Regions from separate parts of the Agromyces marinus genome, predicted to be linked through region 1. Evidence: predicted binding sites of a transcription regulator. Region 1 holds the regulator's gene; the other holds the start of a gene.
The links. Region 1 encodes HrcA, which represses chaperone genes, less so after heat shock. Its sites were predicted from a motif close to TTNGCACTCGNNNNNNNCGAGTGCNAA; they were not measured.
Positions count from the first base shown of each region.

Region 2: the regulator HrcA is predicted to act here: its motif matches at 2,813-2,839, upstream of DSM26151_RS04720 (Hsp20/alpha crystallin family protein).

Region 1 covers NZ_CP087879.1:1,440,234-1,444,522, reverse strand. The annotation lists gene DSM26151_RS06790 (HIT domain-containing protein) at 1-39, opposite strand, end outside; gene DSM26151_RS06785 (16S rRNA (uracil(1498)-N(3))-methyltransferase) at 64-798, opposite strand; gene dnaJ (molecular chaperone DnaJ) at 812-1,915, opposite strand; gene hrcA (heat-inducible transcriptional repressor HrcA) at 1,974-2,993, opposite strand; gene DSM26151_RS06770 (DUF4870 domain-containing protein) at 3,172-3,606, shown strand; gene DSM26151_RS06765 (DUF4870 domain-containing protein) at 3,712-4,155, shown strand; gene hemW (radical SAM family heme chaperone HemW) at 4,152-4,289, opposite strand, start outside.
Region 2 covers NZ_CP087879.1:1,000,292-1,004,580, forward strand. The annotation lists gene ahcY (adenosylhomocysteinase) at 1-837, shown strand, start outside; gene DSM26151_RS04710 (RDD family protein) at 908-1,750, opposite strand; gene DSM26151_RS04715 (stage II sporulation protein M) at 1,768-2,763, shown strand; gene DSM26151_RS04720 (Hsp20/alpha crystallin family protein) at 2,910-3,338, shown strand; gene DSM26151_RS04725 (hypothetical protein) at 3,388-3,789, shown strand; gene DSM26151_RS04730 (DUF58 domain-containing protein) at 3,821-4,289, opposite strand, start outside.

The sequences.
Region 1 (4,289 bases):
GATGCGCTCGAAGACCGTGGGCTCAGCCGTTCCGCTCATCCCACCATCGTAGCGACGGATGCCTCACCACCGCCCGAGCGCCACCGAGAGCACGGCGATCGCCGCTGGGCCCGCCGTGGAGGTGCGGAGGACGGGCTCGCCGAGCCGGACCGCCTCGGCGCCCGCCTCGACCAACCGCTCGATCTCGGCCGGGTCGATGCCGCCCTCTGGGCCGACGACGAGCGCGAGGTCGCGACCGTCGGGACGGATGTCGGCGAGCCGGGTCCGGGCGCCCGGCACGAGCAGCAGCATCCGCTCGCCCGCGAGCACGCCCGGAAGGCCACGGGTCGTCGCGACGTCCTCGACGACGGGCAGACGGGCGCGCAGGGACTGCTTGACGGCCTCGCGCACGATGCTCGCCCACCGCGCGCGACCCTTCGCTGCCTTCGCGCCCTCCCACCGCGACACCGACCGGCTCGCCGACCACGGCACGATGCGGTCGACGCCGAGCTCGGTCGCGGCCTGCACCGCGAGCTCGTCGCGGTCGCCCTTCGCGAGCGCCTGCACGAGCGTGAGACGCGGCGACGCCTCGGGTTCGTCGTCTACGGCCTCGACCTCGATCCGGAGCCGTCGCGGCTCGGCGACGGTGACCGGCCCGTGCACGACGCGACCGCGGCCGTCGCCGATCGAGACCTGCTCGCCGACGCGCAGCCGCGACACCGTGACGGCGTGCCGGGCCTCGTCACCGCCGAGTTCGACCGAATCGCCCGGCGTCGCCGTGGCGAGGTCCAGGGACTCGTCGAGGTAGCGGTGGCTCATCGATCCGACCCGGTCAGCCGAGGAACCGGTCGCGCAGGCGCGCGAACAGCCCCTGCTGGAAGTGCCCGAGCTCGGGCGACTTGGGCTTGCGCAGGGCCGCGAGCTGCTCGACGAGCTCGCGCTCCTTGCCGCTGAGCTTGGTGGGCGTGATCACGTGCACCGCGACCTTGAGGTCGCCGCGGCCGTTGCCGCGCAGGTGGGTGATGCCGCGGTCCCTGACCGTGAGGACGTCGCCCGACTGCACTCCGGAGCGCAGCTCGAGCTCGACGTCCCCGTCGAGGGCGGCGACCTTCGCGGTCGCTCCGAGCACGGCATCGGTCATCTGCACCTCGAGCGTGCAGAGCAGGTCGTCGCCGTCCCGACTGAACACCTCGTGGGTCTTCACCTTGATCTCGAGGTAGAGGTCGCCGTTCGGTCCGCCCGCGGGGCCCGCCTCGCCGGAGCCGGGCATCTGCAGTCGCACGCCGGTGTCGACACCGGCGGGCACGTCGACGGGGACCGTGCGACGCGCGCGGACGCGACCCTGCCCCTGGCAGGTCACGCACGGCGTGGCGATGATCGTGCCGTACCCGCGGCACGACCCGCACGGGCTCGAGGTCATGACGTTGCCGAGCAGCGAGCGCACCGCCCGCTGGATCTGCCCGCTTCCGCCGCAGATGTCGCAGCGCACGGGCGAGGTGCCGGGCTGGCAGCACGATCCGTTGCAGGTCTCGCACACGACCGCCGTGTCGACCTCGAGGTCGCGGTGCGTGCCGAAGATCACCTCGTCGAGGCCCACCTCGAGGCGGATCAGCGCGTCCTGGCCGCGCTCGCGGCGCGATCTCGGTCCGCGACTGCCCTGGCCCGCACCGAAGAACGTCTCGAAGATGTCGCCGAACCCGCCGAACCCGGCCGCTCCGCCGCCGAACCCGCCCTGGCCGCCGAGGTCGTACTGCTGCCGCTGCTTCGGGTCCGAGAGCACGTCGTACGCGTGCGTGACCTCCTTGAATCGCTCGGACGCCTCGGCGCCCGGGTTCACGTCCGGGTGCAGCTCGCGCGCGAGACGTCGGTAGGCCTTCTTGATCTCGTCCGGGGCGGCGTCGCGGGCGACGCCGAGGACCTCGTAGTGGTCGGCCACGTGAGGCGGATTCCTTTCGATCGCGATGGGCGGATGCCGCACGGCGGCACCCTCCGGTTCAGTTCTCGCCGAGTGTGCGGGAGAGGTATCGGGCGACGGCGCGGACGGCCGCCATGCTCTGGGAGTAGTCCATGCGGGTGGGGCCGACGACGCCGAGCCGCGACATGTCGCGACCGGGGACGGCGAAGGTGCTCGAGACGACCGAGGTCTCGCCGAGCCCGTAGGCGGCGTTCTCGCGGCCGATGCGCACCGCGAGCCCCTCGTCGGCGGCCATCTCGCCGAACAGCCGGAGGATGACGACCTGCTCCTCGATCGCCTCCATGACGCCGAGGATGCTGCCGGCGAAGTCCTGCTCGGTGCGCACCAGGTTCGCGGCTCCCGCGACGACGAGGCGGTCGGCCCGCGTCACCATGGCCTGGTCGGCGAGCGTCGCGGCGAGCGTGCGCAGGACCTCGGCGTGGGCCCGGTCGGCGTGGTCGGTCTCTGCGGACAGCGCGGTCGCGGCATCCGCCATCGTCAGGCCCGCCGAGATCTCGTTGAGCCGATCGCGCAGGCGCGCGAGCGTGCCCTCGTCGACCTCCTGGTCGAGTTCGGCGAGGCGCTGCTCGACCTGCCCGCTGTCCGAGATGAGGATGCACAGCACCCGCGTGGGCGCGAGCGAGACGAGTTCGACGTGGCGCACACGCGCGCGCGCGAAGCTCGGGTACTGCACGACCGCGAGCTGCCGAGTCAGCTGCGACACCAGCCGCACGGTGCGCCCGAGCAGCTCGTCGAGGTCGTGGGACTCGCCGAGGAAGGTCTCGATCGCGTGGCGCTGCGCCGGCGTCAGCGGGCGGACGTCGGCCAACCGGTCGACGAACACGCGGTAGCCCTTGTCGGTCGGGATCCGGCCCGAGGAGGTGTGCGGCGCGGCGATGAGCTCCTCCTCTTCGAGGAGGGCCATGTCGTTGCGGATGGTCGCGGCGGACACCCCGAAGTGGTGCCGCTCGACGATCGATTTCGAGCCGACCGGCTCGCGCGACGCGACGTAGTCCTGCACGATCGCCCGGAGCACTTCGAGGCTGCGTTCGGAGACCATGTCCCTCGCTTCCCTCGACCGATCCGGATGGCTCGTGGCTGGCACTCCGCCCACGTGACTGCTAATCATATCTCGACATCCGGTGCCTGCCCCGTTGCCGCCGGACCCGCCGCGCCGATAGCGTGTGCTTCGTCCCGCGGGAGGGTCGCCCCCGGCCGCCCGCAGAATCCCCGATCCCATGACCGAAAGGCCCGTCGTGACCGACTCGAACCTTCCTCCGCAGGACCCAGGCTCCCAGGGCGCGCCCGGCCCCGCCGCACCCCTGCCCCACGAACAGGATGTCCAGTGGGCGTCGTTCGCCCACCTCGGCGGCATCCTCGGCTTCCTGCCGTCGCTGATCATCTGGCTCGTGTTCAAGGACCGCGGCGCCTTCACGAACACCGAGGCGAAGGAGGCGCTGAACTTCCAGATCACCGCCGTGTTCGCCTACGTCGCGATCTTCATCGTCAACGCGATCCTCACGGCCGTCACGTTCGGCATCTGGGGCTTCATCGGCTGGATCCTGCCGCTCGCGCTCTGGGTCGCGGTCATCGTGTTCTCGGTGCTCGGCTTCATGCAGGCCAAGGACGGCAACCACTACCGCTACCCCTTCGCCATCCGCCTCATCAAGTAGCGCTCCGTCTCCTGCCGACGCGCCGGTCGAGTCGTCCTCGACCGGCGCGTCGTCGTGTGCCAGCATGAGAGCGTCCCTGCACGGCGCCGATCAGAGGAGCACAGCATGTCCGACGCACCGCCTCCCACACCGCCCACGCCGCCCGCAGGCGGACCGCCTCCCCCGCCGCCCGGCGGCCCGACGCCTCCGCCGCCCGGCGGCGGCTCCTACCAGCAGAGCCAGCCGCTCAGCCCGGCCGACGAGAAGCTGTGGGCCACGCTCATCCACATCGGCGGGATCCTCTTCGGGTTCCTCCCCGCGCTGATCGGGTACCTGATCCTGAAGGACAAGGGGCCGTTCATCCGGGAGCACACCGCGACCGCACTGAACTTCCAGATCACGCTGCTGATCGCCTACGTCGTCGGCTCGATCCTGACGTTCGTGATCATCGGCATCTTCCTGCTGATCGCCGCCTGGGTCTGCGCGATCGTGTTCGGCATCATCGCCGCGATCAAGGCCAACAACGGCGAGTACTACGTGTACCCGGTCGCGATCAAGTTCGTGAGCTAGGAGGCGCCCTCGAGCAGGCGTCGCACGACGGCGTCGGCCAGCAACCGCCCGCGGCGGGTGAGCGTCAGCCGCCCGGCGAGGGCGGTTCGCGCATCCACCAGTCCGTCGGCCATGAGCCCGGCGACCGCGTGCCT
Region 2 (4,289 bases), 440 kb from region 1:
GAGACGACGACCGGCGTGCACCGCCTGTACGAACTGCACGCCGACGGCGAGCTGCGCTTCCCCGCGATCAACGTCAACGACTCGGTCACGAAGTCGAAGTTCGACAACAAGTACGGCATCCGGCATTCGCTGCCCGACGGGCTGAACCGCGCGACCGACGTGCTCATGGGCGGCAAGGTCGCCTTCGTGGCCGGCTACGGCGACGTGGGCAAGGGCGCGGCCGAAGCGCTCCGCGGCCAGGGCGCGCGCGTCATCGTCTCCGAGATCGACCCGATCAACGCGCTGCAGGCCGCGATGGACGGGTACCAGGTGGCGCGACTCGAGTCCGTGATCGACCAGGTCGACATCCTGGTGACGGGCACCGGCAACAAGGACGTCGTCCGCCTCGAGCACCTCCTCGGGCTGAAGCACCTCGCGGTCGTGGCCAACGTCGGCCACTTCGACAACGAGATCGACATGGCCGCGCTCGAGTCGCTCGAGGGCGCCGAACGGGTCGAGATCAAGCCGCAGGTGCACGAGTGGCGTCTCCCGACCGGTCGCAGCATCCTCGTGCTCTCCGAGGGCCGGCTCATGAACCTCGGCAACGCGACCGGTCACCCGTCGTTCGTGATGTCGAACTCCTTCGCGAACCAGGTGCTCGCGCAGATCGAGCTCTGGACGCGCCCCGACGCCTACCCGATCGGCGTGTACGTGCTGCCCAAGCACCTCGACGAGAAGGTCGCCCGGCTGCACCTCGACGCGCTCGGCGTCGAGCTCACGGTGCTCACGCCCGAGCAGGCCGCCTACATCGGCGTGCCCGTCGAGGGGCCGTACAAGGTCGACCACTACCGGTACTGATCGAGAGCGGATGCCGCGGGGCGGGCGTCGGAGGCCGCCCCGGGGCATCCGCTCGCTGGTCGCTCGCGGCTCAGCGCTCCGGGAAGCCGTTCGGTCGGGCCTCGAGCACGGGAGCGAGCGCGCGCATGCGCGCGTCGACCAGGCCGATCGCCGCGAGGTCGCGTTCGCGACGGAGCACCGCGACGGCCGCGAGGAACACCTCGGGGTCGCCCGGGGGCACCGGCGAGACGTACGGGGCGACCTCGCGGGCGAGTTCGCCCGCGATCCGGCTGCGGCTGCCGGGTGCGAGGTGCGCGGCGTTGCGCAGGAAGGCCGCGACGCGCCGGGCGACCGGGTCTGGCAGCCGGCCGACGTCGGCGACCTCGGCCCAGGCCCGCAGCGGATCGGGCACGCCGAAGGAGAGCGGTTCGTATCGCGGCACGCGTTCGACCTGCCCGTGCGTGCCGGCGAGCAGGTCGCCGAGGCGCTTGGAGTCGGGATTCAGGAAGCCGATCAGCACCGCGAGCCCGCCGAAGGTCATCCAGATCTCGAGCACGCCGGCGAGCGCGCGGATGAGCGCATGCCGGAACCCGACCGAACCGCCGTCGTCGCGGACCACGCGGATGCCCATGACGAGCTTGCCGAGCGAACGCCCGCGGCTCGCGGTCTCGACCGCGGTCGGCAGCACGACGATCAGCGCGACGACGAGCGAGATGGCGACCGCGCGCAGCGCCGCCTCGTCGAGGTCGAGCCGCGCGGCGGCGAGGGCCACGAGCACGCCGACGATGATCGTGACGAGGACGTCGATCGCGGCGCCGCCCGCGCGGATGACGGCGCCGGCCGGTCGCAGGTCGAGCGCGACCGCCTCACCGGTCAGCACCGACTCGTCGTCGAGCGTGGGGGCGCCGGGTCGAACGGCCGGGTCGGCGGGCATGGCTAGTATTCAAGCAGATGGACCTCGACGCACTCGCGACCGCCCGCCACGACGACTGGGAACGCCTCGACGCGCTCTCGCGGCGCCGCCGCCCGACCGGCGCCGAGGCCGACGAACTCATCGAGCGCTACCAGTCGGCCGCCGCCGACCTCTCGCTCGTCCAGGCGACGGCAGGGTCGACGGCGCTCGGCGAGCGGCTCTCGCTCCTGCTCGCGCGAGCGCGGCTCAGGTTCACCGGCGCGCCCGAGAATCCGATCCGCCAGCTCGCGCACTTCGCGCTCGTCGGCCTGCCGGCCGCGCTCTACCGCATCAGGTGGCTCACGCTCGCCGTCGCGGTGGCCACGACCGTGATCGCAGCGCTGTACGCGACCTGGGTGCTCGCCGATCCGCGCGTGCTCGCGACCATCGGCGACGAGGACGAGCTGCGCTCCCTCGCGGAGGAGGGCTTCGTCGCCTACTACTCCGAGAACCCCGCAGCCTCGTTCGCCGGTGCCGTCTGGACCAACAACGCCTGGATCGCGGCGCAGTGCGTCGCGTTCGGCATCACGGGTGTCTGGGTTCCCTGGGTCATCATCCAGAACGCGCAGAACCTCGGCATCACGGCCGCCGTCATGTTCGCCTACGACGAGGCCGACACGTTCTTCCTCTACATCGCGCCGCACGGGCTGCTCGAACTCACGTGCGTGTTCGTCGCCGCCGCGGCCGGGCTGCGCATCTTCTGGGCCTGGGTCGCGCCGGGCCCGCGCACCCGCGGCGAGGCGGTCGCGGCCGACGCCAGGTCGCTGTTCGCGGTCGCGATCGGCATGGTGTTCTTCCTCTTCGTCGCCGGGCTCATCGAGGGATTCGTCACGCCCGCGCCGTGGCCGTGGCCGGTCAAGATCGGCATCGGCGCGCTCGCGCTCGGGCTGCTGCTGTTCTCGATGCTCGTCCTCGGTCGGCGCGCAGCGCGCGCGGGCGAGACCGGAGACCTCACCGCGTTCGACGCCGGCGCACGCCGCGCGAGCGCGGGCTGAGCGGCGCTCCGGGTCGGCGCACGCGTCGGCGAAAGCGTCGTCGAGAGACTTAGCACTCTCGTGTGGAGAGTGCTAACATGAGGTCCGCGAGGAGCCTCCGGCTCATCGCGAGCAAGGTCGATGGTGATGAAAAGGAGAAGACGACCATGGCCATGTACTGGGATCCGATCCGCGAGATCGACCGCCTGACGGAATCCATGCTGGATGCGGCGCGCAGCCCCCGCGTGATGTCGATCGATCTCTACCGCGACGGCGACCACTACGTCCTCGCCGCAGACCTCCCGGGGATCGACCCCGGATCGGTCGACCTCGACGTCGACGGGCAGTTGCTGACCCTTCGCGCCGAGCGCACCTCCCGTTCCGACGGGGACGCCAAGTGGCTCGTGCGCGAACGCCCTGCGGGATCCTTCCTCCGTCAGATCACGCTCGGTGACGGCCTCGACACGCAGAAGATCAGCGCCCACTACGAGAACGGCGTGCTGAGCGTGATCATCCCCGTCAGCGAGCAGGCGAAGCCGCGCAAAATCGCCATCACGTCCGCGGCAGCCGCCGACCACCAGGTGACGACGGGCTAGCCCCGTATCCGGATGGCGGGGGCGACCCCGCCATCCGGGGAGCCGGATCGTGAACGAATCGCGCGGCGGATGGCGCCGCTACGACAACACGTTCTTCCCCGTCTTCCACGAGCGCTTCGAGGAGCGATGGGGCGAGGGAACCGCTCCGTTCCTCGAGCCCGCCGTGTACGACGAGGACCAGCCGCGCCCGCGAGCGCAGTGGATCAACGTCGACACCGGGGCGGCGGTCGCCGTCGTCCCCGTCTGGGAGGACGATCCGACGACGCGCTCGTTCGCAGTGTTCTACCTCCCGCCGAGCGGCGGCATCTGGGTGCTGCGCCCACCGGGCCTGGCCGCATACATCGAGGAGGCGGTCGGCGGCACGGCCGCCGCGGACCGGTCCATCGCACTCCGCAACGATTCGTTCCGGAAGGCGGTCGCGCACGCGGAGGCATTCATCTTCGGGCGATGACGGCGTCGGCGGTGCCCGCCAGCCCGCGGGCTCAGAGCCGCCCGGTCGCCTTCAGGTCGAGGTAGCGGTCCGCGAGTGCAGGAGGCAGGTCGGCGGGTCCCGCCGCCACCGTGTCCGCCCCGAGGCGGCGGACCGCGGCGGCAACCCGGTCGGCGTCCAGCCGGCTGCGCTCGGCGGCGGCGGCGGCGTACGCCTCGGCGAGGTCGCCGCGCCGTTCCGCGGCGTCGGCGAGCGCCGGGTCGGCGACGGATGCCACGACCACGCGGTGCCGCGCCGTGAGCTGCGGCAGCACCGCGAGCAGCCCGCGCGCGCTGCCGGGGGAGTCGGCCGCGGTGAGCAGCACCACGAGTGCCCGTCGACTCGTGACCTGCCTGACCTGGGCGGGAACGCCGGCCCAGTCGGCCTCGATCAGCTCGGCATCGACGTCGGCCATGGCATCCACCATCCGGGCCAGCAGGTCCGCACCGTTCGCACCGTGCACGCGACCGCGGAGACGGCGG